Streptomyces ficellus: one gene and its partner. The main gene of each other region encodes a partner of the protein of the gene in region 2 in a complex. Links are inferred from orthologs where the notes say so. Each region holds a gene or a part of one and is shown on either strand. Other genes may lie near its edges.

Region 1 (16,426 bases), 3.2 Mb from region 2 along the record:
GGGCGGACGACGGCGCGGACGACGAGGGCGGACATGGCGAAAAAGAGCCTGGCCGACGCCCACGAGGGGCGCCGGCCAGGCTCTCTGCCGTTCGGTGTCCGTCAGGACGAGGCTCAGACGAGCTCGGTGACGGTGCCGCCGGCGGCGGTGATCTTCTCCTTGGCGGAGCCGGAGACGGCGTCGACCGTCACCTGCAGCGCCACGGAGATCTCGCCCTGGCCCAGGACCTTGACGAGGCTGTTCTTGCGCACGGCACCCTTGTCGACCAGGTCGGCAACGGTGACCTCGCCACCCTGCGGGTACAGGGCCGCGAGCTTGTCCAGGTTCACGACCTGGTACTCGGTGCGGAACGGGTTCTTGAAGCCCTTCAGCTTCGGGAGACGCATGTGGAGGGGCATCTGCCCACCCTCGAAGCGCTCCGGAACCTGGTAACGGGCCTTGGTGCCCTTGGTACCACGACCGGCCGTCTTACCCTTCGACGCCTCACCACGACCCACACGGGTCTTGGCGGTCTTGGCGCCCGGGGCGGGACGGAGGTTGTGGACCTTCAGCGGGTTCTGCTCCGCCATGTCAGTCGACCTCCTCGACCGTCACGAGGTGGCGGACGGTGTGCACCATTCCGCGGAACTCGGGGCGGTCCTCCTTGACGACCACGTCACCCAGGCGCTTGAGGCCCAGGGAACGCAGGGTGTCGCGGTGGTTCTGCTTGCTGCCGATGTACGACTTCGTCTGCGTGACCTTGAGGCGAGCCATTACGCACCCGCCCCTGCACGCGCACGCAGGAGAGCCGCGGGGGCGACGTCCTCGAGGGGCAGACCACGGCGGGCCGCGATCTCCTCGGGACGCTGCAGACCCTGGAGGGCCGCCACGGTCGCGTGCACGATGTTGATCGCGTTGTCGGAGCCCAGGGACTTCGACAGGATGTCGTGGACGCCGGCGCACTCGAGAACGGCGCGCACCGGGCCACCGGCGATCACACCGGTACCGGGGGAAGCAGGCTTGAGCAGGACGACGCCCGCGGCCTTCTCACCCTGGATGGGGTGCGGGATGGTGCCCTGGATACGGGGGACCTTGAAGAAGTGCTTCTTGGCCTCCTCCACACCCTTGGCGATGGCGGCCGGCACCTCCTTGGCCTTGCCGTAACCGACACCCACGGTGCCGTCACCGTCGCCCACCACGACCAGCGCGGTGAAGCTGAAGCGACGACCACCCTTCACAACCTTGGCGACGCGGTTGATCGCGACAACGCGCTCAACGTACGCGGTCTTCTCGGCGGCAGCAGCGCCGCCGTCACGGCCCTTCCGGTCCCGCCGCTCGCCGCCACCGGCACCGCTTCCGCGGCGCTGGGGTCCAGCCATTGGAATTACCTCTCTTCGTTTTCCGCTGAGCTACGGAACCGGCTCAGAACTTGAGCCCGGCTTCGCGGGCGGCGTCCGCCAGGGCGGCGATGCGCCCGGCGTACTGGTTGCCGCCACGGTCGAACACGACAGCCTCGATGCCGGCAGCCTTGGCACGCTCGGCCACGAGCTGGCCGACCTGCTTCGCCTTAGCCGACTTGTCGCCTTCGCCGCCGCGGATGGACGCGTCCAGGGTGGACGCCGACGCGAGGGTGTGACCCGCGATGTCGTCGATGACCTGAGCGGTGATGCCGCGGTTGGAACGCGTGACGACCAGGCGCGGACGCTCGGTCGTACCCGCGATCTTCTTGCGGATGCGGATGTGGCGACGCTTCAGAGCAGCGCCCTTGTAGGCCTTGCCCTTGGCAATCTTCACGCCGTATGCCATGGCTTACTTACCAGCCTTTCCGACCTTGCGGCGGATGACCTCACCCGCGTACTTCACGCCCTTGGCCTTGTAGGGGTCGGGCTTGCGAAGCTTGCGGATGTTCGCGGCGACCTCGCCGACCTTCTGCTTGTCGATGCCCTCGACCGAGAACTTGGTCGGCGACTCGACCTTGAAGGAGATCCCCTCGGGGGCCTCCACCAGGATCGGGTGGCTGTAGCCGAGCTGGAACTCCAGGTTGGAGCCCTTCGCGGCCACGCGGTAACCGACACCGCTGATCTCGAGCGCCTTCGTGTACCCCTTGGTCACACCGGTGATCATGTTGGCCACCAGCGTGCGGGACAGGCCGTGAAGGGCCTTGTTCTGACGCTCGTCGTTCGGACGGGTGACGTTGAGAACGCCGTCCTCGCCCTTAACGATCTCGATCGGCGCGGCGACGGTGTGGCTCAGGGTGCCCTTGGAACCCTTCACCGTGACCGTGCGGCCCTCGATGGTGACGTCCACGCCGGCGGGAACCGTGATGGGGAGCTTGCCGATACGCGACATTGGCTTTTCCTCCGTTCCCGACTACCAGACGTAGGCGAGGACTTCCCCACCCACGCCCTTCTTCTGCGCCTGCTGGCCGGTCAGGAGGCCGTGGGACGTGGAGATGATCGCCACGCCCAGACCGCCGAGGACCTTCGGCAGGTTGGTGGACTTCGCGTAAACCCGCAGACCGGGCTTCGAGATCCGCTTGATGCCCGCGATGGAGCGCTCACGGTTCGGACCGAACTTCAGCTCGAGGACGAGGTTCTTGCCGACCTCGGCGTCCTCGACCTTCCAGCCCGTGATGAAGCCCTCCTGCTGGAGGATTTCCGCGATGTGAGACTTGATCTTGCTGTGCGGCATCGTCACGGAGTCGTGGTACGCCGAGTTCGCGTTACGCAGACGAGTCAGCATGTCTGCGATGGGATCAGTCATGGTCATGAATTGGCCTTCGGCCTCTCTCGCCGGGGTTTCCTGTATGCGCCATCCCTCTCCCCGCTCATGGGCGGGACGGGTGCGGTGCGGGGACCTACGGCGTAGTAAGTCGTACGGGCGGCAGGCGCCCAACCCCACAAGCCTACGGCATGCGGGTGTGGGCTCCTGCCGACCAGATGCTTACCGAGAGACTCCGGAATCCCTGATGAAGGGGATTACCAGGAGCTCTTGGTCACGCCCGGCAGCTCGCCACGGTGAGCCATCTCACGGAGGCACACGCGGCACAGGCCGAACTTGCGGTAGACGGAGTGCGGACGACCGCAGCGCTGGCAGCGGGTGTACGCGCGCACGCCGAACTTGGGCTTGCGGGCAGCCTTCGCGATGAGAGCCTTCTTCGCCATCTCGCTTACGCCTCCTTGAACGGGAAGCCGAGGTGACGGAGGAGCGCACGGCCCTCTTCGTCGTTGGTCGCCGTGGTCACCACGGTGATGTCCATACCCCGGACACGGTCGATCTTGTCCTGGTCGATCTCGTGGAACATGACCTGCTCCGTGAGACCGAAGGTGTAGTTGCCACGGCCGTCGAACTGCTTGGGGGACAGGCCGCGGAAGTCGCGGATGCGCGGAAGCGCCAGCGACAGGGTGCGGTCCAGGAACTCCCACATGCGGTCGCCACGGAGCGTGACGTGGGCACCGATCGGCTGGCCCTCACGCAGCTTGAACTGCGCGATGGACTTGCGGGCCTTGGTGACGGCCGGCTTCTGACCGGTGATCGTGGTGAGGTCCTTGATGGCACCCTCGATCAGCTTGGAGTCGCGGGCGGCGTCGCCCACACCCATGTTGACCACGATCTTGACGAGGCCGGGAACCTGCATGACGTTCTCGTACGAGAACTCCTCACGCAGCTTGCCCGCGATCTCCTCGCGGTACTTCGTCTTGAGACGCGGAGTGGTGGTGGTAGCCATCAGATGTCCTCACCCGTCCGCTTGGCAACGCGGATCTTGTTGCCCTCGTCGTCGAAGCGGTAACCGACGCGCGTGACGACCTTGTTGCCGTCCTTCTCCACGACGAGCTGAACGTTGCTCACGTGGATGGGGGCCTCGGTCGTGACGATGCCACCGGTCTGGGAACCGCGAGCGGTCTGACCGGCCTTGGTGTGCTTCTTGACCCGGTTGACACCCTCGACCAGGACACGGTCCTCGCGGGGGAAGGCCGCGATGACCTTGCCCTGCTTGCCCTTGTCCTTACCGGTGATGACCTGGACCAGGTCGCCCTTCTTGATCTTCATGCTTACAGCACCTCCGGCGCGAGCGAGATGATCTTCATGAACTTCTTCTCGCGCAGCTCACGGCCCACGGGGCCGAAGATACGGGTGCCGCGAGGGTCGCCGTCGTTCTTCAGAATGACGGCGGCGTTCTCGTCGAAGCGGATGTACGAGCCGTCCTGGCGGCGGCGCTCCTTGACGGTGCGAACGATGACCGCCTTGACGACGTCACCCTTCTTCACGTTGCCACCGGGGATCGCGTCCTTGACGGTGGCGACGATGACGTCACCGATGCCCGCGTAGCGGCGACCGGAACCACCGAGAACACGGATGCAAAGGATCTCCTTGGCACCAGTGTTGTCGGCGACACGCAGTCGCGACTCCTGCTGGATCACGTCTATCTCCTGATTGTCTGCCGGTTCCCGGCAGGGGCTCCTCCGGAGAGGTCGGCCCCTGCCGAGCCTGGCGGAACGAACTCGGGGGAAACCCCCCGAGCGATTACTTGGCCTTCTCGAGGATCTCGACGACGCGCCAGCGCTTGCTCGCGGACAGCGGCCGGGTCTCCATCAGGAGGACACGGTCGCCGACACCCGCGGCGTTCTGCTCGTCGTGCGCCTTGAGCTTGTTCGTACGGCGGATGACCTTGCCGTACAGCGCGTGCTTGACGCGGTCCTCGACGGCGACGACGACGGTCTTGTCCATCTTGTCGCTGACGACCAGACCCTCACGGGTCTTGCGGAAACCGCGAGCGGTCTTCTCTTCAGTCACGTTGTTCTCGCTCATCAGGCGCTCTCCACCGTCTCGATGCCCAGCTCACGCTCGCGCATCAGGGTGTAGATCCGGGCGATGTCCTTACGGACGGACTTGAGCCGACCGTGGTTCTCGAGCTGCCCGGTCGCCGCCTGGAAGCGGAGGTTGAACAGCTCTTCCTTGGCCTCGCGGAGCTTGGCAACAAGCTCCTCGTTGCCCAGCTCGCGCAGCTCGGACGCCTTGGTACCGGCCGACATCACGCTTCACCTGCCTCGCGCTTGACGATCCGGCACTTCATCGGCAGCTTGTGGGCCGCGCGAGTCAGAGCCTCACGTGCAATCTTCTCGTTCGGGTAGGACAGCTCGAACATGACCCGGCCCGGGTGCACGTTCGCGACCCACCACTCGGGGGAACCCTTACCGGAACCCATGCGGGTCTCGGCGGGCTTCTTCGTCAGCGGGCGGTCCGGGTAGATGTTGATCCAGACCTTGCCGCCACGCTTGATGTGGCGGGTCATCGCGATACGAGCCGCCTCGATCTGGCGGTTGGTCACGTACGCCGGAGTCATGGCCTGGATGCCGTACTCGCCGAACGCAACCGTCGTACCACCCTTGGCCATACCGCGGCGCTTGGGGTGGTGCTGCTTGCGGTGCTTGACCCTACGGGGGATCAGCATTTCGGTCAGGCCTCCGTTCCGGTGCTCTCAGCAGCCGGAGCGGCGGCGGGAGCCTCGGCCTTGGGGGCCTCGGCAGCCTGAGCCTGCTGCGGCTTGCGACCGCGTCCGCCACGCTCGCCACCGCGGCCACCGCGGCCGGCCGGGCGGTCAGCGCCACCACGGGCCGGGCGGTTGCCCGCACGGGCAGCAGCGTTCTCGGCGCGGACCTCGGCGATGTTCTTGACGTCGCCCTTGTAGATCCAGACCTTCACGCCGATGCGGCCGAAGGTCGTCTTGGCCTCGAAGAAGCCGTACTCGACGTTCGCGCGCAGCGTGTGCAGCGGCACACGACCCTCGCGGTAGAACTCCGAGCGGGACATCTCGGCGCCGCCGAGACGGCCACCACACTGGATCTTGATGCCCTTGGCGCCCGCCTTCATGGCCGACTGCATGCTCTTGCGCATGGCACGGCGGAAGGAGACGCGGGAGGACAGCTGCTCCGCCACGGCCTGGGCCACGAGCTGAGCGTCGACCTCGGGGTTCTTGACCTCGAGGATGTTCAGCTGGACCTGCTTGCCCGTGAGCTTCTCGAGGTCACCGCGGATGCGGTCGGCCTCGGCGCCACGGCGGCCGATGACGATGCCGGGACGAGCGGTGTGGATGTCCACCCGCACGCGGTCACGGGTGCGCTCGATCTCCACCTTCGAGATGCCGGCGCGCTCCATGCCGGACGTCATCATCCGACGGATGGCGACGTCTTCCTTGACGTAGTCCTTGTACAGCTTGTCGGCGTACCAACGCGACTTGAAGTCGGTGGTGATGCCGAGCCGGAACCCGTGCGGGTTTACCTTCTGGCCCATTACCGGGTTCCTTCCTTGCTGCTGACGACCACGGTGATGTGGCTGGTCCGCTTGCGGATCCGGTAGGCACGGCCCTGGGCACGCGGACGGAACCGCTTCAGGGTCGGGCCCTCGTCGACGTACGCCTCGCTGATGTACAGCGAAGAGGCGTCCGTGTGGTCGTAGTTGTGCGCGGCGTTGGCGATGGCGCTGTCCAGCACCTTGCCGACCGGCACGCTCGCGGCCTGCGGGGCGAAACGCAGGACCGCCTGAGCCTCCGTGGCGTCCATGCCACGGATGAGGTCCACCACGCGGCGGGCCTTCATGGGCGTGACGCGGATGTACCGCGCCTGGGCCCTGGCTTCCATGGTTGTCCCTTCGGTGTTAGTCATAGTCGATTCCACCCCGCCTTAGCGGCGCTTCGACTTCCGGTCGTCCTTGACGTGACCCCGGAAGGTGCGCGTCGGCGAGAACTCGCCGAGCTTGTGGCCGACCATCGACTCGGTGACGAACACCGGGATGTGGGTCTTGCCGTTGTGCACCGCGATCGTGTGGCCGAGCATGGCCGGGACGATCATCGAGCGGCGGGACCAGGTCTTGATGACGTTCTTGGTGCCGGCTTCGTTCTGCGAATCCACCTTCTTGATCAGGTGGTCGTCGACGAAGGGCCCCTTCTTGAGACTGCGCGGCATCTAAACCCGCTCCTAGCGCTTCTTGTTCGTCTTGCGGCGGCGGACGATGTACTTGTTGCTCGCCTTCTTGGGAGAACGAGTACGACCCTCCTTCTGACCCCACGGGGAGACCGGGTGGCGACCACCGGAGGTCTTGCCCTCACCACCACCGTGCGGGTGGTCAACCGGGTTCATCGCCACACCGCGGACGGTCGGGCGGACGCCCAGCCAGCGCTTGCGGCCGGCCTTGCCCCAGTTGATGTTCGACTGCTCGGCGTTGCCGACCTCGCCGATCGTGGCGCGGCAGCGGACGTCGACGAGACGGATCTCGCCGGACGGCATGCGCAGGTGGGCCATCTGGCCCTCCTTCGCGAGCAGCTGCACGGAGGCACCCGCGGAGCGGGCGAACTTGGCGCCACCGCCGGGACGGAGCTCGATCGCGTGGATCGTGGTACCGACCGGGATGTTGCGGATGGCCAGGTTGTTGCCGGGCTTGATGTCGGCGCCGGGGCCGTTCTCGACCCGGTCGCCCTGGTTCAGGCCACGCGGAGCGATGATGTAGCGCTTCTCGCCGTCCACGTAGTGGAGGAGCGCGATGCGCGCGGTGCGGTTGGGGTCGTACTCGATGTGAGCGACCTTGGCCGGCACGCCGTCCTTGTCGTGACGACGGAAGTCGATCACGCGGTAGGCGCGCTTGTGGCCACCGCCCTGGTGACGGACGGTCACACGACCGGTGTTGTTACGGCCGCCCTTGCTGTGCAGGGGGCGGACCAGCGACTTCTCCGGCGTGGACCGCGTGATCTCGACAAAGTCGGCGACGCTGGAGCCACGACGGCCCGGAGTCGTCGGCTTGTACTTGCGGATACCCATTTCTCAGTCCTCGTCCGATATTCGGACGATCCAGACCGCCGTCAGGCGGTCGGACCGCCGAAGATGTCGATACGGTTGCCCTCAGCAAGGGTCACGATGGCGCGCTTGGTGTTGGCGCGCTTACCGAAACCGGTGCGGGTGCGCTTGCGCTTGCCCTGGCGGTTGATCGTGTTCACCGACGTGACCTTGACCGAGAAGACCGACTCGACGGCCTGCTTGATCTGGGTCTTGTTCGCGGTCGGCGCCACGATGAACGTGTACTTGTTCTCGTCGAGCAGCGCGTAGCTCTTCTCGGAGACGACCGGCTTGACGAGAACGTCACGCGGGTCGGAGAAGGTCTTGCTGGTGATCTCGGCCATCAGGCCTCGCTCCCCTCGTTGTCATCGGCCTTGGGGCCAGACACGAAGGACTCGAAGGCGGCCTTGGTGAAGACCACGTCGTCGGAGACGATCACGTCGTACGTGTTCAGCTGGCCCGGCTCCAGGATGTGAACCTGGGGCAGGTTGCGGGCGGACAGCCACGCGGCCTCGTCGGCGCGCTCGACGACCAGGAGCAGGTTCTTGCGCTCCGAGATCTTGCCGAACAGCGTCTTGGCGGCCTTGGTGGAGACCTCGCCCTCGACCACGCCGGTGACGACGTGGATGCGGGAGTGACGCGCCCGGTCCGAGAGGGCACCGCGCAGGGCGGCGGCCTTCATCTTCTTCGGGGTGCGCTGCGAGTAGTCACGCGGCACGGGGCCGTGGACCACGCCACCGCCGGCGAACTGCGGCGCACGGGTCGAACCCTGACGGGCGCGGCCGGTGCCCTTCTGGCGGTACGGCTTCTTGCCACCACCGCGGACTTCGCCACGGGTCTTGGTCTTGTGCGTGCCCTGACGGGCAGCGGCCAGCTGGGCGACGACGACCTGGTGGATCAGCGGAACGCTGGTCTTGGCGTCGAAGATCTCCGCGGGGAGCTCGACGGTCCCGGCCTTGTCGCCTGCCGGCGAAAGGATGTCAATGGTGCTCATCGGTTACCTCAGGCCCCCTTGGCCGCGGTACGGACCAGGACGAGGCCGCCGTTCGGACCAGGAACCGCACCCTTGATCAGGAGCAGACCCTTCTCCGCGTCAACGGCGTGGACGGTCAGGTTCTGGGTGGTGACCCGCTCGTTGCCCATGCGGCCCGCCATGCGGAGGCCCTTGAACACACGGCCCGGGGTGGCGCAGCCACCGATGGAACCGGGCGAGCGGTGCTTGCGCTGGGTACCGTGTCCGGCGCCCAGGCCACGGAAGTTGTGGCGCTTCATGACACCGGCGAAGCCCTTGCCCTTGCTCTTGCCGGTGACGTCGACCTTGACGCCCGCCTCGAAGACCTCAGCGGTGATCTCCTGGCCGAGCGTGTACTCGGAGGCGTCAGCGGTGCGGATCTCCACCAGGTGGCGGCGCGGGGTGACGTCGGCCTTGGCGAAGTGACCCTTGAGGGGCTTGTTCACCTTGCGCGGGTCGATCTCGCCGAAGGCGATCTGGACCGACTCGTAGCCGTCGGTGTCGTTGCTGCGGACCTGGGTGACGACGCAGGGCCCGGCCTTGACGACGGTGACCGGGACAACCCGGTTGTTCTCGTCCCAGACCTGGGTCATGCCGAGCTTCTCGCCCAGGACGCCCTTAATGTTCTTAGCCATCTCGCGCGTCACCTCAGAGCTTGATCTCGATGTCGACGCCGGCCGGCAGGTCGAGACGCATCAGCGAGTCAACCGTCTTCGGCGTGGGGTCGAGGATGTCGATGAGGCGCTTGTGCGTGCGCATCTCGAAGTGCTCGCGCGAGTCCTTGTACTTGTGCGGCGACTTGATGACGCAGTACACGTTCTTCTCAGTGGGCAGCGGCACCGGGCCCGCGACCGACGCACCAGTGCGCGTCACCGTCTCGACGATCTTCTTCGCCGACGAGTCGATGACCTCGTGGTCGTAGGCCTTGAGCCGGATGCGGATCTTCTGTCCCGCCATGGCTACTCAGTAGTCCTGTCTCTCGTAACGCTCTGGAACCTGGCGGGCCGCTCCTCCTGGGCCTCACGGCCTGGGAATCGCAGCTCCTCCTCCGACCCACGCGGTCGGGCGTGTCGCATCCCCTCCACGTAGCTCTCCCGAAGGATTTCCCAGCTGAGGGGGTGCGGGCCCGAGGACCGCGCTGTGCTCTGTGAAGAGCGTCGGGGGCGGAACACCCACCGGGTGCCTGGTCGGCGCCCCGCTGACACTTCCCGGAAGATTCCCGTACGTCCGCCCCTGCACCTCTCGGTACAACGCATGGGGCGACGAGTACTGTGGGACTCGCTTCCGGTCCTCCCGGCGGGAGGCGCGCAGCATCGGCACTCAACCGAGCAACCCGGACAGTCTGCCATACGGGGCCATGCCGACGCCAATCGAGCCGAAGAGATTACCCCGGCGGGCTCCCGCGTCAAACCACGGCACGCGGAGGCCCGGGTTCCGGGCTCCTTCGGGCGCGTCCGTCAGGTGCGGCTGACCGTGCCGCACCAGTCGGGCTGCTCGGCGAGCGGCTTGGTGCGGTCGTAGGGGTCGAACGCCTTGCCGGTGCCACCGCCGTCCTCGCCCGCCAGGAGGTCCGAGGTGAACCGCGGGTGCAGGAAGCCGTCGTGGGCGCGGGAGCAGTCGTCGTTGCCGGCGCTCTCGTCCATGCGCAGCACCGACAGCTTGCCGGGCGTGGCGCGGAACGTCACGGGGTCGTGCAGGGCGAGGGTCATCTGGCGGCGCACGACGGTCCGGGCGACCTCCGTGGAGCCGGGCGCCGCCTTCACCACCGGGTAGACGAACGTGTAGTCGGCGTGCACCCGCATCTCGCCGGCGCGCTCGCCCTTCCCGTACGTCAGCGTGCCCCGGACCTTCACCACGTCACCCGCCGGAACGACCTCGGAGGGGTCGAAGCGGCTGAAGAGCCACAGGGGGTCGCTGTCCGGGCCGGGGTCGGCCAGGGCCTTCTCCAGCGCGCCGCGGCCGCTCGGCTGCAGCGGGTCCAGCAGGTCCAGCGCGGCCCGGGGGTGCTCGCCCCGGAGGGTCGCCGGGTCCAGGTTGGCGGCGACCAGAAGCTTCTTGGTGTTGTCCAGCGCCTGGGCGACCTGCTGCCTGGTCATCCCGGCGACGGCCTCCGCCCCGGGCACCTCGATGCCGTCGGCGCCGTCCGCCCAGCCGGCGGCGGGCGAGCCCCGGAAGGGCTCCTTGAGCGTGGGGACGTCACCGGCGCCCGCGCCCGCCAGGGGCGCGGTGGCCTCGGCGTGGCCGGTGCCGCCGAACCGGTCGGTGACCAGCTCGGGGCGTACGGCGACGACGACGAGCCCCGCCGCCAGCAGCACCCCGAGGGCGCCGGTCCAGCGCCTGCGCCGGGTGGCGCGGCCGTCGGGCTCCCGCCAGGCCGGGCCGGTGCGCCAGCCCTCGGGCTGCGCGGGGCGGGCGGTGCGCCCGGCGCGCCGCTCCCGCTCGTCGGCCGACGGCTCCTTGGGCGCGTCCGCCCCGTGGCCCTCACCCGCCTCGCGGAGGAAGCGCGCCCATTCCTCGTCGGACACCGACGACCCGTCCTCCGGCCGTTCCTCCGCCGCGCCCCTGCCCATGGCCCCCACCCCAGTCGTCCGTATGACGGGCATATTTGATCACGCCGGTCGTGGCGCCCCGTTGACGATGCGCCCGATCCCGTCGAGCAGGGGGCCGAGGCCGAACTCGAAGAGGGCGTCGAGGTCGAGGTCGTAGCCGTCCTCGAACTCCATGAGGGTGCGGCTGAGGGCCGGGTAGCGCCCCGAGGTGACGACCTCGCGCATCGCCGCCTCCTGGCCCGCCATCCACTCGTCCTCGGTGAGGCCGGTGGCGGCCAGGGCCTGGGTCTCGCGCTCCAGGTGGACGGCGATGCCCTGGACGTAGGTGTAGATCAGCAAGTGGATGTCGAACCGGGTCCGGGCGTCCAGGCCGCTGTCCGCCAGCGCGCCGAGCACCCATTCACCGTGCGCCATCAGGTTCGGCAGCACGAGCGGGCGGCTGAGCGGCCCGATCTGGGCGACCCACGGGTGCCGCCGGCACACCTCCCACAGGGCGCGCGCCCCGGTCTCCATCCGTCCCCGCCAGCCCTCCGGCGGTTCGGCCGGGTGCCCGACCTCGCCGTACGCGGCGTCCGCCATCAGGGCGACGAGCTCGTCCTTGCTGCCGACGTGCCGGTACGGGGACATGGCGGCCACGCCGAGGCGGGCGGCGATGCCGCGCATGGAGAGGGCGGCGAGTCCTTCGGCGTCGGCGATCTCGATGGCCGCCCGGACCACGCGGGCCCGGGTGAGCTCCGGTTCGGCGGCGGTGGCGGCCCGCTCGCGCCCGGCGGGCGCCTCCTGCCCGCCGGGCGCTCCGGCGACCACGGTGCCCACGCGCGGGCGGGCCTCGACGGCGCCCTCCAGGCGGAGCGCCGTGAGCGCCTTGGTGGCGGTGGCGAGGGCCACGCCCCACTCCTGGGCGATCTGCCGGGTGGAGGGGACGCGGTCGCCCGGGCGGAGGTCGCCGTCGGTGATGCGCCGCCGGATGTCGGCGGCGATGCGGAGGTAGGGGGGCTGGTCCCCGGGGGGTCGCGTCATGTTTTTTTTCCGCCTCCTTCGCCGGGCCGACGGCCCTGTACTAGGGCAGACCCTAGCAGCGGCGATCGGCCCTGTTCACCCTCTGACCTAGTACAGGGCGGTGCTTAGGCGCGTGTCGAGCGCGCTTGGCAGGGTTGTGTGTACGCCGTACATTCAGTGGCGTACACCGTATCGAAAGGAGCTGGACCATGCAGTCCGTACTTGTCTCCGGTGCCGGTATCGCCGGATCCGCCCTCGCGCACCTGCTCCACCGCAGGGGCTTCGCGCCCACCGTCGTCGAGCGCGCCCCGGGGCCGCGGGCGGGCGGCCAGGCGATCGACGTGCGGGGCGTCGCCCTGGAGGTGCTCGACCGGATCGGCGTCCTGGAGCAGGCGCGGGAGGTCCGCACCCGGATACGCGGCATGTCGGTCCTGGACGCGGACGGCACGGAGATCGACCGCTCGACGGAGTACGCGCTGAGCAGCGGCCGGCTCGACGGCGACGACATCGAGGTGCTGCGCGACGACCTGACCCGGCTGCTGCACGACCGGGCGCGTACGGGCGGCGGCGTGGAGTACGTCTTCGGCGACAGCGTCACCGCGCTCACCGAGGACGCCGACGGGGTGGTCGCGGACTTCGCGCTCGCCCCGTCACGCCGCTTCGACCTGGTGGTCGGCGCGGACGGGCTGCGCTCGACGGTCCGGCGGCTGGCCTTCGGCCCGGAGGACGACCACGTCCGGCACCTGGGCAGCTACCTGTCGGTCTTCACCGCGGACAACTTCCTCGGCCTGGAGGACTGGCAGCTCTGGCTGCGGGACGGCGAGGCGGGGTTCGGCATCATGCCGGTACGCGGCAATCGCGAGCTGCGGGTCGCGTTCGGGTTCGAGTCCGCGCCGCTCCCCCGGGACGCGGACCTGAAGGCGCTGATCGTGGCGCGGCTCGCCGCACTGCGCTGGGAGGGCGCCCGGCTGGCGAAGGCCGCCCAGGAGGCGCCCGACTTCTACTGCGACGCGATGGCCCAGGTCCACCTGGACCGCTGGTCCCGGGGCCGGGCGGTGCTGCTCGGCGACGCCGGCTACTGCCCCTCCCCCCTGTCCGGGCAGGGCACGAGTCTGGCGCTGGTGGGCGCCCACGTCCTGGCGGACGCGCTGGCGGGGGCGGGCGGCGACCACGCGGCGGCCTTCACCGCGTACGAGTCGCGCATGCGGCCCTTCGTCACCGCGAACCAGGCCCTGGCCACGGAGAACCCCGGCAGGCCCGCCTCCGAGGAGTCCATGGGGCGGGCGAAGAACGCGATCGCGCTGGACGGCTGACGGGAGCACGGTGGAGGCGTGCACACCAGCGAGGAGATCTACCACCGGGTGCTGTGGGACCCGCGGTTCGACCCCGCCCGGTTCGTCATCGGCGTCCGCCTGCGGGAGGCCGGCCCCGGGCGGGTCCCGCTGACCGGCTTCGTACCGGGCGGTGACATCCCCTGGCACCGGGTGCTGTTCTTCGAGGCCGACGGCGAGGTGGTGTGGGACCGCAGGACGGGTCTGGACCGGCTCGGCGCGACCGGCGCCGGCCGGGTACGGGCGCTCGCCGCGCGGCCCACACCCCGCACTGCGGTGGCCTGGCTGCCGCCCGCGGAGCTGTGGCCGCCGCTCCAGGCCGTCCGCCGGGACCACGACCCGCAGATCCACCGCTGGCCGCCGCATGTGAACCTGCTGTTCGGGTTCGTCCCGGAGGAGGACTTCGGACGGGCGGCGCCGCTGCTCTCCTCGGCGGCGGCCGGCGTCGAGCCGTTCGGGGCACGGCTGGCCGGGATCCGTACGTTCCGCCACCGGGCGGGCGCCACGGTGTGGCTGGACCCGGCAGCCGCGGGCACCCGGCCCTGGGCGGACCTGCGCCAGGCCCTGGAGCGGCGCTTCCCCGAGTGCCGCGGCCCGCACCGGGGCTTCACCCCGCACCTGAGCCTGGGCCGCACCCGGGACCCGCGGCGCGTGACGGCCGAGTGCGCGGACCGGCTCGGCGCGTGGGGGCCCCTGACGGCGCGGGTCGTCGAGGTGGCGGTCCTGTCCCGGCGCGGCGACGGACCGATGCGGGTCCGGGCGACGGTGGTGCTCGGCACGGGCGAGGTGCGGTGGTCCGGGAAAACCCCTCCCCCTGACTAATCAAGTTTGACTAGAGTGGCGGGCATGGACGAGAAGACCATTCCGATGCTGCCCTGCCGGACCCTTCAGCCGGTCCTCGACTTCTACGCGGCGCTCGGCTTCGGCGTCACCTTCCAGCAGAAGAGCCCCAATCCGTACGCGGCCGTCGAGCGCGGCCGCATCGAGCTCCACTTCTTCGCGATGAGGCAGTACGACCCGGCCGCGTCGTACAGCACGTGTTACGTCGTGACCGACGACGTCGACGGGCTGCACGCGGCGTTCCGTGCCGGACTGAAGGCGGCGTACGGGCGCGTCCCGACGCGGGGACTCCCGCGCATCGGCCCGGTGAAGGACACCTCGCACGGCATGCGCCAGTTCCTGATGACCGACCCGGGCGGCAACTGCGTCCGCGTCGGCACGCCCGTCTCCGACGACCTGAACCACCGGCCCGCCCCGACGGAGACCTTCGCCCGGGCCCTGCACTACGCGTCCCTCTTCGCGGACTCCAGGGACGACCCGGCGGGCGCCGCGAAGTTCATCGACCGGGCGCTGGACCTGCCGGACGAACGGCCCACGCCCGTACAGCTGTTCCGCCTCCTCGTCCTGCGCGCGGACGTCGCCGGGCGGCTCGGCGACCCGGAGACCGCCGCGTCCGCCCTGGCCCGGGCGGATGGGGTCCGGCTCACCGCCGAGGAGCGGGAGTCGCTGCGCGACGAGCTGGCCCGGCTGGAGGACCTGCGGGACTAGGGTCTTTCGTTTGGATCAGGCTGGATCAGGGAGTGGCGTCTGGTGCCGTGCATCGCAAGGCGGAGGAGGGAGCCACTGCGGAGCATTGGCGACCGACGACAACGCCGCGAGGTGCGGTGTCCAGGCGTCACGAGCCCAGCAAGATCCGAACGAGAGGCCCTAGGTCGTGGTGGGCGGGCCGACCCGCCGCCCATCGCCGGAACGGGTCTCGCCGGAGCGGGTCTCGCCGGAGCGGCGTCTTCCGGCGAACCGCCCCGGGCCGGCGCCGTCGAGCCGGGCGAACCGCCCCGGTGTGGTGCCCACGAGCCGCTTGAAGTGCCGGTTCAGGTGCGCCTGGTCGTAGAAGCCCACCGCGGCCGCCACCGCGGAGGGCGACCGGCCGTCGAGGAGGAGCCGCCGGGCGCGGTCGACCCGGCGGGCCATCAGGTACTGGTGCGGGGCGATGCCGAAGGCGCCGCTGAACGCCCGTACCAGGTGCGCGGGATGGGCGTGCACCAGGCCCGCGGCCTCGTCGAGGGTCACCCCGCGCGACAGCCGCTCGTCGAGGAGTTCCCGCAGCCGGTGGGCGACGCCGTCGCCGGCCGGCCGCGCGGGGGTGACGAGCCGGGGCCGCAGCCGCCCGCGCAGCCGTTCGCCGATCAGGGCCAGCCGGCTCTGCGCCTCCAGTTCGTCGCCCCGGTGCGCCAGGGCGGCGTGCACCTGCGCGACGCGCCGCCGCAGCAGCGGGTCGACCAGGACGGGCCCGTCCACCGCCGGGCCGATGAAGGTCTCGTCGAGCTCCGGCAGGTCCAGGTAGAGCACCCGCTTGCGGAACCCGCGGGGCGTCGCGGACGAGCCGTTGTGCGGCACCTGCGGCGGCAGCAGCGTCACCGTGTCGCTCGGCGCGCCGTGCTCGCGGCGGTCCAGGTCGTACCGGATGGCGCCGTCGTCCACGATCAGCAGCGTCCACGCGTCGTGGACGTGCATCGGATAGGCGTGCTCGGTGAAGTGCGCGTGCAGGACCTCGACGACACCCGGCACCTTCGGGCGCCACGCGGAAACCTCCTGCCGGGCCACCATGCGAGAAACGTACAAGACCGGGCGGCCGGCCCGGCGGCAGTCTCGGACCATGACCACCGAGAACACGCCCGTACGCTTCGACACCAAGATCGCCGTCCTGCTGCGCGAGGACCTGGAGCCCTG
Region 2 (11,670 bases):
CGCCGGCCGGGGCGGCCACCGGCCCTCCGACCGCCGGGTCGAGGAGGGCGATTTCCTCTCCGTCTGCCTCGGCGCCAACTACCGCGGCTACCGCTGCGAGATCGGCCGGACGTTCGTCATCGGCACCTCGCCCGCCGACTGGCAGATCGAGCTGTACGACCTCGTCTTCGCCGCTCAGCGGGCCGCCCGCGAGTCGCTGGCCCCGGGCGTCGGGTACCGGGACGTGGACCGCGCGGCGCGGCAGATCATCGACGCGGCGGGGTACGGCGAGTGCCTCGCGCCGGTCCTCGGGCACGGGGTGGGGCTCGAAATCGAGGAGGACCCGCAGTTGGCACCCGGCGCCATGGGTAAACTGGACGCTTGTGTGCCGGTCACCGTCGAACCGGGGGTCCACCTCCCGGGCCGGGGCGGCGTCCGGATCGATGACACGCTCGTCGTACGCCAGGAGGCGGACGGCGGACCCGAGCTACTCACCATCACGACCAAGGAGCTGCTCGCGCTGTAGCGCGTGACGCACCACGCCTCGGTCGTCCACCAGCGTCAGTCCAGGAGATTCCGCAACCGTGGCTTCCACGAACGACCTCAAGAACGGCATGGTGCTCAAGCTCGACAACGACCAGCTCTGGTCCGTGGTCGAGTTCCAGCACGTCAAGCCCGGCAAGGGCCCGGCCTTCGTGCGCACCAAGCTCAAGAACGTGCTCTCCGGCAAGATCGTCGACAAGACGTTCAACGCCGGTGTGAAGGTCGAGACGGCCACCGTCGACCGCCGCGACATGCAGTTCTCGTACATGGACGGCGAGTACTTCGTCTTCATGGACATGCAGACGTACGACCAGCTGCACGTCTCCAAGGCCGCCGTCGGCGACGCCGCGAACTTCCTCATCGAGGGCTTCACCGCCACCGTCGCCACGCACCAGGGCGAGGTGCTCTACGTCGAGCTCCCGGCCGCCGTCGAGCTCGTCATCCAGGAGACCGAGCCGGGCGTCCAGGGCGACCGCTCCACCGGTGGCACCAAGCCGGCCATCCTGGAGACCGGCCACCAGATCCAGGTCCCGCTCTTCATCACCACCGGTGAGAAGATCAAGGTCGACACCCGTGACAGCGGCTACCTCGGCCGGGTGAACAGCTAACCGTGGCTGCCCGGAACAAGGCCCGTAAGCGCGCCTTCCAGATCCTCTTCGAGGCCGACCAGCGCGGCGCGTCCGTGCAGGAGGTCCTCGCGGACTGGATCCGGCACGCCCGGTCCGACGACCGGCAGCCGCCGGTCAGCGAGTACACGATGGAGCTCGTCGAGGGGTACGCGCAGTACGCGGGCCGGATCGACGAGCTCATCGCCACCTACGCGGAGGGCTGGGCGCTCGACCGGATGCCGGTCGTCGACCGGAACATCCTGCGCCTCGGTGCGTACGAGCTGGTGTGGGTGGACGGCACTCCGGACGCGGTGGTGATCGACGAGGCGGTGCAGCTCGCCAAGGAGTTCTCCACCGACGACTCCCCGCAGTTCGTCAACGGCCTGCTGGGCCGTTTCAAGGACCTCAAGCCGAAGCTCCGCCGGGACTGAAACGGCCCCGGTCGTGCCTGTACGAAGGGCCCGCAGCGCATCTCGCGCGGCGGGCCCTTCGGCGTTCCGCAGGCGTTCCCGGGGGCGTTCCGGGGGCGTCTTGCGCCGCGTCCTGCGGGCGTCCCGCGGGCGTCCCGCGGGGACGGACCGGTCGTGGCGAGGCTTCGCCATCCGGCATGACACGGGGCCGGGCCGGGAAGCACCACACCGCCGGAAACGACGAGCCGCCGGGGCGGTGGGGCGCCCGAAGGAGCCCCCCGCACCCGGCGGCAACGTTTCTGCTGTGTGTGGCCCGGTGGGTCAGGCGTCCTCGTGGGCGACCGCGCGGCGCGCGTCCGCGTCCAGCACTCCCCAGCTGATCAGCTGCTCGGTCAGCACCGAGGGCGACTGGTCGTAGATGACGGCGAGGGTGCGCAGGTCGTCCTGGCGGATCGACAGCACCTTGCCGTTGTAGTCACCGCGCTGCGACTGGATCGTCGCCGCGTAGCGCTGCAGCGGGCCCGCCTTCTCCGCGGGGACGTGCGCCAGGCGCTCCAGGTCGAGGACGAGCTTCGGCGGCGGCTCGGCGGCTCCGCCCGGCGTGGTGCCCGGCAGCAGCTCCTGGACCGGGACGCCATAGAAGTCGGCCAGCTCGGCGAGGCGCTGCACGGTCACGGCACGGTCACCGCGCTCGTACGAACCGACCACCACGGCCTTCCAACGGCCCTGGGACTTCTCCTCCACACCGTGGAGGGAGAGGCCCTGCTGGGTCCGGATGGCACGGAGCTTGGCCCCGAGCTGTTTTGCGTATTCGCTGGACATATAGCTCCCGGGACGAAGGCTGGTAACTCACTGTGAGGTTACGCAGCGTTACTTGGCTGCGTCAAGCCGAATAGGTCCGTCCCGACGGTCTTCCACCGGCGGGTCCGGAGCAGCGTCCCGGCCCTGGTACCGTGGGTGGCGCAATTCCGACGTCCTTTAAGGTCCGTCCCGTGAGGCGGAGAAGGAGGTCCGTTTCGTATGGACGCCGTACAGCAGTCCGATGCCGCGCGCCCCGTTCTCGAGGGCCCCGACATCGCGCGGGTACTGACCCGCATCGCCCACGAGATCGTCGAGCGCGCCAAGGGCGCCGACGACGTCGTACTCCTCGGCATTCCGACGCGTGGCGTCTTCCTCGCCCGCCGCCTCGCCGACAAGCTCCAGCAGATCACCGGCCGCACCGTGCCGGTCGGCTCGCTCGACATCACCATGTACCGCGACGACCTGCGGATGCGGCCCGCCCGCGCGCTGGCCCGCACCGAGATCCCCGGTGACGGCATCGACGGCCGCCTCGTCGTCCTCGTCGACGACGTCCTCTTCTCCGGCCGCACCATCCGCGCCGCCCTGGACGCCCTCGGCGACATCGGCCGCCCGCGCGCCGTCCAGCTCGCGGTCCTCGTCGACCGCGGCCACCGTGAACTCCCGATCCGCGCCGACTACGTCGGCAAGAACCTCCCCACGTCGCTGCGGGAGACGGTCAAGGTCCAGCTCTCCGAGGAGGACGGCCGCGACACCGTGCTGCTCGGGATCCGGGAGACCGCCCCCGACGCCCCGGCCGGCGAGCGGTAGCACCCGCCGTACGACCTCCTCGTACGGTGCGCCGCAGCCGCGCGCCCGCACGTCCGTCGGCCTGCCCGAGAAGCAGGTCACCTCCCGGTCCTCCACCTCCACCACGACGGAGAGAACCCCCCGATGATGCGCCACCTCATCTCGGCCGCCGACCTCACCCGCGACGACGCCGTCCTCATCCTCGACACCGCCGAGGAGATGGCCCGGGTCGCCGACCGGCCGATCAAGAAACTGCCCACCCTCCGCGGCCGTACCGTCGTCAACCTCTTCTTCGAGGACTCGACGCGCACCCGGATCTCCTTCGAGGCCGCCGAGAAGCGCCTGTCCGCCGACGTCATCAACTTCAGCGCCAAGGGCTCCTCGGTCTCCAAGGGCGAGTCCCTCAAGGACACCGCGCAGACCCTGGAGGCGATGGGTGTCGACGCCGTCGTCATCCGGCACGGAGCCTCGGGGGCCCCGTACCGCCTGGCCACCTCCGGATGGATCGACGCCACCGTCATCAACGCCGGTGACGGCACCCACCAGCACCCCACGCAGGCCCTGCTGGACGCTTTCACCATGCGCCGCCGGCTGATCGGCCCGGACGCCGGGCTCGGCCAGGACCTGGCCGGCCGGCGCATCACGATCGTCGGCGACGTCCTGCACAGCCGGGTGGCCCGCTCCAACGTCGACCTGCTGCACACCCTCGGCGCCGAGGTCACCCTCGTCGCCCCGCCCACCCTCGTCCCGGTCGGCGTCGAGACCTGGCCGTGCGAGGTGTCGTACGACCTCGACAGCACCCTGCCGAAGTCCGACGCCGTGATGATGCTGCGCGTCCAGCGCGAGCGGATGAACGCCGCGTTCTTCCCGACCGAGCGCGAGTACTCGCGCCGCTACGGCCTCGACGGCCAGCGCATGGCGAAGATGCCCGAACACGCCGTGGTGATGCACCCCGGCCCGATGGTCCGCGGTATGGAGATCACCGCCGAGGTCGCCGACTCCGGCCGTTGCACGGTCGTGGAGCAGGTCGCCAACGGCGTCTCCATCCGCATGGCCGTCCTGTACCTCCTGCTCGGCGGCAACGAATCGGCCGTCGCCCACACCCGTACCGAGGAGAAGCAAGACCGATGAGCAAGACCCTGATCCGTGGTGCGAAGGTACTCGGCGGCGAGGCCCAGGACGTCCTGATCGACGGCGAGACCATCGCCGAGGTCGGCGCCGGTCTCGCGGCCGGCGACGCCACCGTCGTCGAGGCCGAGGGAAGGATTCTGCTGCCCGGCCTGGTCGACCTGCACACGCACCTGCGCGAGCCGGGCCGCGAGGACTCCGAGACCGTCCTCACCGGCACCCGCGCGGCCGCCACCGGCGGCTACACGTCCGTGTTCGCCATGGCCAACACCTTCCCCGTCGCCGACACCGCCGGTGTCGTCGAGCAGGTCTACCGGCTCGGCCGGGAGCACGGCTACTGCGACGTCCAGCCCATCGGCGCCGTCACCGTCGGCCTGGAGGGCAGGAAGCTCGCCGAACTCGGCGCCATGCACGAGTCCGCCGCCGGCGTCACCGTCTTCTCCGACGACGGCAAGTGCGTCGACGACGCCGTGATCATGCGCCGCGCCCTGGAGTACGTGAAGGCCTTCGGCGGCGTCGTCGCCCAGCACGCCCAGGAGCCCCGCCTCACCGAGGGCGCCCAGATGAACGAGGGCGTCGTCTCCGCCGAGCTGGGCCTGGGCGGCTGGCCGGCCGTCGCCGAGGAGTCGATCATCGCCCGGGACGTGCTGCTCGCCGAGCACGTCGGCTCCCGCGTCCACATCTGCCACCTGTCGACCGCCGGGTCCGTCGAGATCGTCCGCTGGGCCAAGTCGCGCGGCATCGACGTCACCGCCGAGGTCACCCCGCACCACCTCCTCCTGACGGACGAGCTGGTCCGCTCGTACAACCCCGTCTACAAGGTCAACCCGCCGCTGCGCACCGAGCGCGACGTCATGGCGCTGCGCGAGGCCCTCGCCGACGGCACGATCGACATCGTCGCCACCGACCACGCCCCGCACCCGCACGAGGACAAGGACTGCGAGTGGGCCGCCGCCGCCATGGGCATGGTGGGCCTGGAGACCGCGCTGAGCGTCGTCCAGCAGACGATGGTCGAGACCGGGCTGCTCGACTGGGCCGGCGTCGCCGACCGCATGTCCTTCCGGCCCGCGAAGATCGGCCGCGCCGACGGCCACGGCCGCCCCGTCTCGGCTGGTGAGCCCGCCAACCTCACGCTGGTCGATCCGGCATACCGTGGAGTGGTGGACCCCGCGGGCTTCGCCTCCCGCAGCCGCAACACCCCCTACGAGGGCCGCGAGCTGCCGGGTCGCGTCACCCACACCTTCCTGCGGGGCCGGGCGACGCTCATGGACGGGAAGCTGGCGTGACCTTTTCGATCGAACTCGCGGCCGAACTCGCGGCCGAGCCGAAGTCGGCGGAGGTGACCGACTGGGCCGCCCGGCTCGGCTGGGTCGCCGGACTGCTGCTCTTCATCGCGCTCGTCTACTGGCTGATGCGCCAGGGGTGGAAGTGGCGCGGCAGCCTCCAGTCCGGCCTGCCCGACCTCCCCGCCGCGCCGGACGCCCCGGGCGCGGCGACACTGACGATGACCGGCCGCTACCACGGCTCCACCACCGCCGGGCAGTGGCTCGACCGGATCGTCGCCCACGGCCTGGGTACCCGCAGCCGCGTGGAGCTGACGCTCCACGACACGGGCCTGGCAGTCGTACGCCCCGGGGCGAGCGACTTCTTCGTCCCGACCGGGCGGCTGCGCGGCGCCCGGCTCGACAAGGGCATCGCGGGCAAGGTCCTCGCCGAGGGCGGCCTGCTGATCGTCACCTGGGAGCACGGCGGGACGCTGATCGACTCCGGCTTCCGCTCCGACCGGGCCGCCGAGCACACCACCTGGGCCGACGCCCTCAACACCATGATCACTACGACGGAAGGCGCCGCACGATGACGACCTCCACCCGGGGAACCAGGGTTCCCGCCGTACTCGTCCTGGAGGACGGCCGCACCTTCCGCGGCCGCGCCTACGGGGCCGTGGGGGAGACCTTCGGCGAGGCCGTCTTCTCCACCGGCATGACCGGCTACCAGGAGACCCTGACCGACCCGTCGTACCACCGCCAGGTCGTCGTGATGACCGCGCCGCACGTCGGCAACACCGGCGTCAACGACGAGGACGCCGAGTCGAAGAAGATCTGGGTCTCCGGGTACGTCATCCGCGACCCCGCCCGCGTCCCGTCCAGCTGGCGCTCCCGCCGCACCCTCGACGAGGAACTGGCCGCGCAGGGCGTCGTCGGCATCAGCGGCATCGACACCCGCGCCCTCACCCGCCACCTGCGCGAGCGCGGCGCCATGCGCGTCGGCATCTTCTCCGGCGACGCGGTCGCCGACGACGCCACCCTCCTCGCCAGGGTGCAGGACGCCCCGCAGATGAAGGGCGCGAACCTCTCCGCCGAGGTCGCCACCAAGGAGACCTACGTCGTCCCCGCGATCGGCGAGAAGAAGTTCACCGTCGCCGCCGTCGACCTCGGCATCAAGGGCATGACCCCGCACCGCATGGCCGAGCGCGGCATCGAGGTGCACGTCCTGCCCGCCACCGCCACCGTCGAGGACGTCTACGCCGTCAACCCGGACGGGGTGTTCTTCTCCAACGGCCCCGGCGACCCGGCCACCGCCGACCACGCGGTCTCCGTCATGCAGGGCGTGCTCGCCCGCAGGACCCCGCTCTTCGGCATCTGCTTCGGCAACCAGATCCTCGGCCGCGCCCTCGGCTTCGGCACCTACAAGCTGAAGTACGGCCACCGCGGCATCAACCAGCCGGTGCAGGACCGCACCACCGGCAAGGTCGAGGTCACCGCGCACAACCACGGGTTCGCCGTGGACGCGCCCCTGGACAAGGTCTCCGAGACGCCCTACGGCCGCGCCGAGGTCTCCCACGTGTGCCTCAACGACAACGTGGTGGAGGGCCTCCAGCTGCTCGACCAGCCGGCCTTCAGCGTCCAGTACCACCCCGAGGCGGCCGCGGGCCCGCACGACGCCGCGTACCTCTTCGACCGCTTCACGTCTTTGATGAACACCGCCCTGATGGAGGCCGAGCGTGCCTAAGCGCACCGATATCCAGTCCGTCCTGGTCATCGGCTCCGGCCCGATCGTCATCGGTCAGGCCGCCGAGTTCGACTACTCCGGCACCCAGGCGTGCCGCGTCCTCAAGTCCGAGGGCCTGCGCGTCATCCTGGTGAACTCCAACCCGGCGACGATCATGACCGACCCGGAGATCGCCGACGCCACCTACGTCGAGCCGATCACCCCCGAGTTCGTCGAGAAGATCATCGCCAAGGAGCGCCCCGACGCGCTCCTGCCCACCCTCGGCGGCCAGACCGCGCTCAACACCGCGATCTCGATGCACGAGCAGGGCGTGCTGGAGAAGTACGGCGTGGAGCTGATCGGCGCCAACGTCGAGGCCATCCACAAGGGCGAGGACCGCGACCTGTTCAAGGGCGTCGTCGAGGCCGTCCGAGCCAAGATCGGGTACGGCGAGTCCGCCCGCTCGGTGATCTGCCACTCCATGGACGACGTCCTCAACGGCGTCGAGACGCTCGGCGGCTACCCCGTCGTCGTCCGCCCCTCCTTCACCATGGGCGGCGCCGGCTCCGGCTTCGCCCACGACGAGGAGGAGCTGCGCCGCATCGCCGGCCAGGGCCTGACCCTCTCGCCCACCACCGAGGTGCTCCTGGAGGAGTCCATCCTCGGCTGGAAGGAGTACGAGCTGGAGCTGATGCGCGACAAGCACGACAACGTCGTGGTCGTCTGCTCCATCGAGAACTTCGACCCCATGGGCGTGCACACCGGTGACTCCATCACCGTCGCCCCGGCGATGACCCTCACCGACCGCGAGTACCAGATCCTCCGGGACGTCGGCATCGCGATCATCCGCGAGGTCGGCGTCGACACCGGCGGCTGCAACATCCAGTTCGCGGTCAACCCCGAGGACGGCCGGGTCATCGTCATCGAGATGAACCCCCGTGTCTCCCGCTCCTCCGCGCTCGCCTCCAAGGCCACCGGCTTCCCGATCGCGAAGATCGCCGCCCGTCTCGCCGTCGGCTACACCCTCGACGAGATCCCCAACGACATCACCGAGAAGACGCCGGCCTCCTTCGAGCCGACCCTCGACTACGTCGTCGTCAAGGCCCCGCGCTTCGCCTTCGAGAAGTTCCCGTCCGCCGACTCCACGCTGACCACGACCATGAAGTCGGTCGGCGAGGCCATGGCCATCGGCCGGAACTTCACCGAGGCGCTCCAGAAGGCCCTGCGCTCCCTGGAGAAGAAGGGCAGCCAGTTCACCTTCACCGGCCCCGTCGGCGACAAGGACGAGCTGCTGCGCGAGGCCGTACGCCCCACCGACGGCCGCATCAACACCGTCATGCAGGCCATCCGCGCCGGCGCCACCCCGCAGGAGGTCTTCGACTTCACGAAGATCGACCCGTGGTTCGTCGACCAGCTCTTCCTGATCAAGGAGATCGCCGACGAGCTCGCCGCCGCCGAGAAGCTCGAGCCGGAGCTGCTCGCCGACGCCAAGCGCCACGGCTTCTCCGACGCCCAGATCGCCGGCATTCGCGGCCTGCGCGAGGACGTCGTCCGCGAGGTCCGGCACGCCCTCGGCGTCCGCCCGGTCTACAAGACGGTCGACACCTGCGCCGCCGAGTTCGCCGCCAAGACGCCGTACTTCTACTCCTCCTACGACGAGGAGAGCGAGGTCGCGCCCCGCGAGAAGCCCGCGGTGATCATCCTGGGCTCCGGCCCGAACCGCATCGGCCAGGGCATCGAGTTCGACTACTCCTGCGTCCACGCCTCCTTCGCCCTGAGCGACGCCGGCTACGAGACCGTGATGGTCAACTGCAACCCCGAGACCGTCTCCACCGACTACGACACCTCCGACCGCCTGTACTTCGAGCCGCTCACGCTCGAGGACGTGCTGGAGATCGTCCACGCCGAGACCCTCGCCGGCCCCGTCGCGGGCGTCGTCGTCCAGCTCGGCGGCCAGACCCCGCTGGGCCTCGCCCAGGCGCTCAAGGACAACGGCGTGCCCGTCGTCGGCACCTCCCCGGAGGCCATCCACGCCGCCGAGGACCGCGGCGCCTTCGGCCGCGTCCTCGCCGAGGCCGGGCTGCCCGCCCCCAAGCACGGCACCGCCACCACCTTCGCCGGCGCCAAGGCCATCGCCGACGAGATCGGCTACCCCGTCCTCGTACGCCCGTCGTACGTGCTCGGCGGCCGCGGCATGGAGATCGTGTACGACGAGGCGCGCCTGGAGGCGTACATCGCCGAGTCCACCGAGATCTCCCCGACCCGCCCCGTGCTGGTCGACCGGTTCCTCGACGACGCCATCGAGATCGACGTCGACGCCCTCTACGACGGCACCGAGCTCTACCTCGGCGGCGTCATGGAGCACATCGAGGAGGCCGGCATCCACTCCGGCGACTCGGCGTGCGCCCTGCCCCCGATCACCCTCGGCGGCTTCGACATCAAGCGCCTGCGCGCCTCCACCGAGGCGATCGCCAAGGGCGTCGGCGTCCGCGGCCTGATCAACATCCAGTTCGCCATGGCCGGCGACATCCTGTACGTCCTGGAGGCCAACCCCCGCGCCTCCCGTACGGTGCCCTTCACCTCCAAGGCGACCGCCGTGCCGCTCGCGAAGGCCGCCGCCCGCATCTCGCTGGGCGCCACCATCGCCGAGCTCCGCGCGGAGGGCCTGCTGCCGGCCAACGGCGACGGCGGCACCCTGCCGCTGGACGCGCCGATCTCCGTCAAGGAGGCCGTCATGCCCTGGTCGCGCTTCCGCGACGTGCACGGCCGCGGCGTCGACACCGTCCTCGGCCCCGAGATGCGCTCCACCGGCGAGGTCATGGGCATCGACGCGGTCTTCGGCACCGCCTACGCCAAGTCGCAGGCCGGCGCCTACGGCCCGCTGCCCACCAAGGGCCGCGCCTTCATCTCGGTCGCCAACCGCGACAAGCGCTCGATGATCTTCCCGGCCCGCGAGCTGGTCGCCCACGGCTTCGAGCTGCTGGCCACCTCCGGCACCGCCGAGGTCCTCAGGCGCAACGGCATCAGCGCCACCGTCGTGCGCAAGCAGTCCGAGGGCGAGGGCCCCGGCGGCGAGAAGACCATCGTCCGCCTGATCCACGACGGCGAGGTCGACCTCATCGTCAACACCCCCTACGGCACCGGCGGCCGCCTCGACGGCTACGAGATCCGCACCGCGGCCGTGGCGCGCGGCGTCCCCTGCCTCACGACGGTCCAGGCGCTCGCCGCCGCCGTCCAGGGCATCGACGCGCTGAACCACGGAGGCGTCGGCGTGCGTTCCCTCCAGGAACACGCGGAACACCTGACCGCGGCCCGCGACTAGCAGCGAGGGGGACACCGGAAACGGTGTCCCCCTCCTCATGAGGACACCACCACACATGTACAAGCTCTTCTTCCGGCTGTTCTTCTCCCGCATGGACCCCGAGCGCGCCCACCACCTGGCGTTCCGCTGGATCCGCCTCGCCGCCCGCGTCCCCGTCCTGCGCACCTTCCTCGCCGCCGCCCTGGCCCCCCGCCACAAGGAGCTGCGCACCGAGGCGCTCGGCCTGCGCATGCACGGCCCCTTCGGGCTCGCCGCCGGCTTCGACAAGAACGCCGTCGCCATCGACGGCATGGCGATGCTCGGCTTCGACCACGTCGAGATCGGCACCGTCACCGGTGAGCCGCAGCCGGGCAACCCCAAGAAGCGCCTGTTCCGCCTCGTCGCGGACCGCGCCCTGATCAACCGCATGGGTTTCAACAACGACGGCTCCGCCGCCGTCGCCGAACGCCTCCACGCGCGCGTGCCGGTGTTCCGGACCGTCGTCGGCGTCAACATCGGCAAGACCAAGGTCGTCCCGGAGGCCGAGGCCGCCGCCGACTACGTGAAGTCCACCGAGCGGCTCGCCCGCCACGCCGACTACCTGGTCGTGAACGTCTCGTCGCCGAACACGCCCGGGCTGCGCAACCTCCAGGCCACCGAGTCGCTCAGGCCGCTCCTGACGGCCGTGCGCGAGGCCGCCGACCGCACGGTCACCGGCCGCCGCGTCCCGCTGCTGGTCAAGATCGCGCCCGACCTGGCGGACGAGGACGTCGACGCGGTCGCCGACCTCGCCGTCGAGCTGGGCCTGGACGGCATCATCGCCACCAACACCACCATCGCCCGCGAGGGCCTGAAGTCCCCGGCGTCCCTCACCGGCGAGACCGGCGGCCTGTCCGGCGCCCCGCTCAAGGAGCGCTCCCTGGAGGTGCTGCGCCGCCTCTACGCGCGCGTGGGCGACCGCATCACGCTCGTCGGCGTGGGCGGCATCGAGAACGCCGAGGACGCCTGGCAGCGCATCCTCGCCGGCGCCACCCTGGTCCAGGGCTACAGCGCCTTCATCTACGAGGGCCCGTTCTACGCCCGCGCCGTCCACAAGGGCCTCGCCGCCCGGCTGAACGCCTCGCCG

The links.
Region 1: the proteins of nusB (region 2) and rpsJ are in contact, whole or in part, in a solved structure (PDB 3D3B), measured with the Escherichia coli proteins. The link is inferred for Streptomyces ficellus from one-to-one orthologs.

The regions. Positions count from the first base shown.
Region 1 is NZ_CP034279.1:2,961,052-2,977,477, forward strand. What follows is about bases 8,121-10,894. They hold rpsJ (30S ribosomal protein S10), read right to left. Parts: upstream 9,775-10,894; coding sequence 9,466-9,774; downstream 8,121-9,465. Other genes in these bases: rplW (50S ribosomal protein L23), read right to left, coding at 8,121-8,149; rplD (50S ribosomal protein L4), read right to left, coding at 8,149-8,799; rplC (50S ribosomal protein L3), read right to left, coding at 8,808-9,452; EIZ62_RS12900 (hypothetical protein), read right to left, coding at 10,275-10,894. Outside these bases: rplO (50S ribosomal protein L15), read right to left, coding at 114-569; rpmD (50S ribosomal protein L30), read right to left, coding at 571-753; rpsE (30S ribosomal protein S5), read right to left, coding at 753-1,358; rplR (50S ribosomal protein L18), read right to left, coding at 1,402-1,785; rplF (50S ribosomal protein L6), read right to left, coding at 1,789-2,328; rpsH (30S ribosomal protein S8), read right to left, coding at 2,350-2,748; EIZ62_RS12825 (type Z 30S ribosomal protein S14), read right to left, coding at 2,958-3,143; rplE (50S ribosomal protein L5), read right to left, coding at 3,149-3,706; rplX (50S ribosomal protein L24), read right to left, coding at 3,706-4,029; rplN (50S ribosomal protein L14), read right to left, coding at 4,032-4,400; rpsQ (30S ribosomal protein S17), read right to left, coding at 4,504-4,788; rpmC (50S ribosomal protein L29), read right to left, coding at 4,788-5,012; rplP (50S ribosomal protein L16), read right to left, coding at 5,012-5,431; rpsC (30S ribosomal protein S3), read right to left, coding at 5,437-6,270; rplV (50S ribosomal protein L22), read right to left, coding at 6,270-6,617; rpsS (30S ribosomal protein S19), read right to left, coding at 6,660-6,941; and 9 more genes. UniProt on the Escherichia coli protein: Involved in the binding of tRNA to the ribosomes. Part of the processive rRNA transcription and antitermination complex (rrnTAC). The complex forms an RNA-chaperone ring around the RNA exit tunnel of RNA polymerase (RNAP).
Region 2 is NZ_CP034279.1:6,134,771-6,146,440, forward strand. Bases 1-2,846 are described here. They hold nusB (transcription antitermination factor NusB), read left to right. Parts: upstream 1-1,132; coding sequence 1,133-1,561; downstream 1,562-2,846. Other genes in these bases: EIZ62_RS27550 (aminopeptidase P family protein), read left to right, coding at 1-505; efp (elongation factor P), read left to right, coding at 564-1,130; bldD (transcriptional regulator BldD), read right to left, coding at 1,862-2,362; pyrR (bifunctional pyr operon transcriptional regulator/uracil phosphoribosyltransferase PyrR), read left to right, coding at 2,561-2,846. Outside these bases: more of pyrR, read left to right, coding at 2,847-3,148; EIZ62_RS27575 (aspartate carbamoyltransferase catalytic subunit), read left to right, coding at 3,272-4,258; EIZ62_RS27580 (dihydroorotase), read left to right, coding at 4,255-5,541; EIZ62_RS27585 (PH-like domain-containing protein), read left to right, coding at 5,538-6,113; carA (glutamine-hydrolyzing carbamoyl-phosphate synthase small subunit), read left to right, coding at 6,110-7,264; carB (carbamoyl-phosphate synthase large subunit), read left to right, coding at 7,257-10,565; EIZ62_RS27600 (quinone-dependent dihydroorotate dehydrogenase), read left to right, coding at 10,621-11,670. UniProt on the Escherichia coli protein: Part of the processive rRNA transcription and antitermination complex (rrnTAC). The complex forms an RNA-chaperone ring around the RNA exit tunnel of RNA polymerase (RNAP).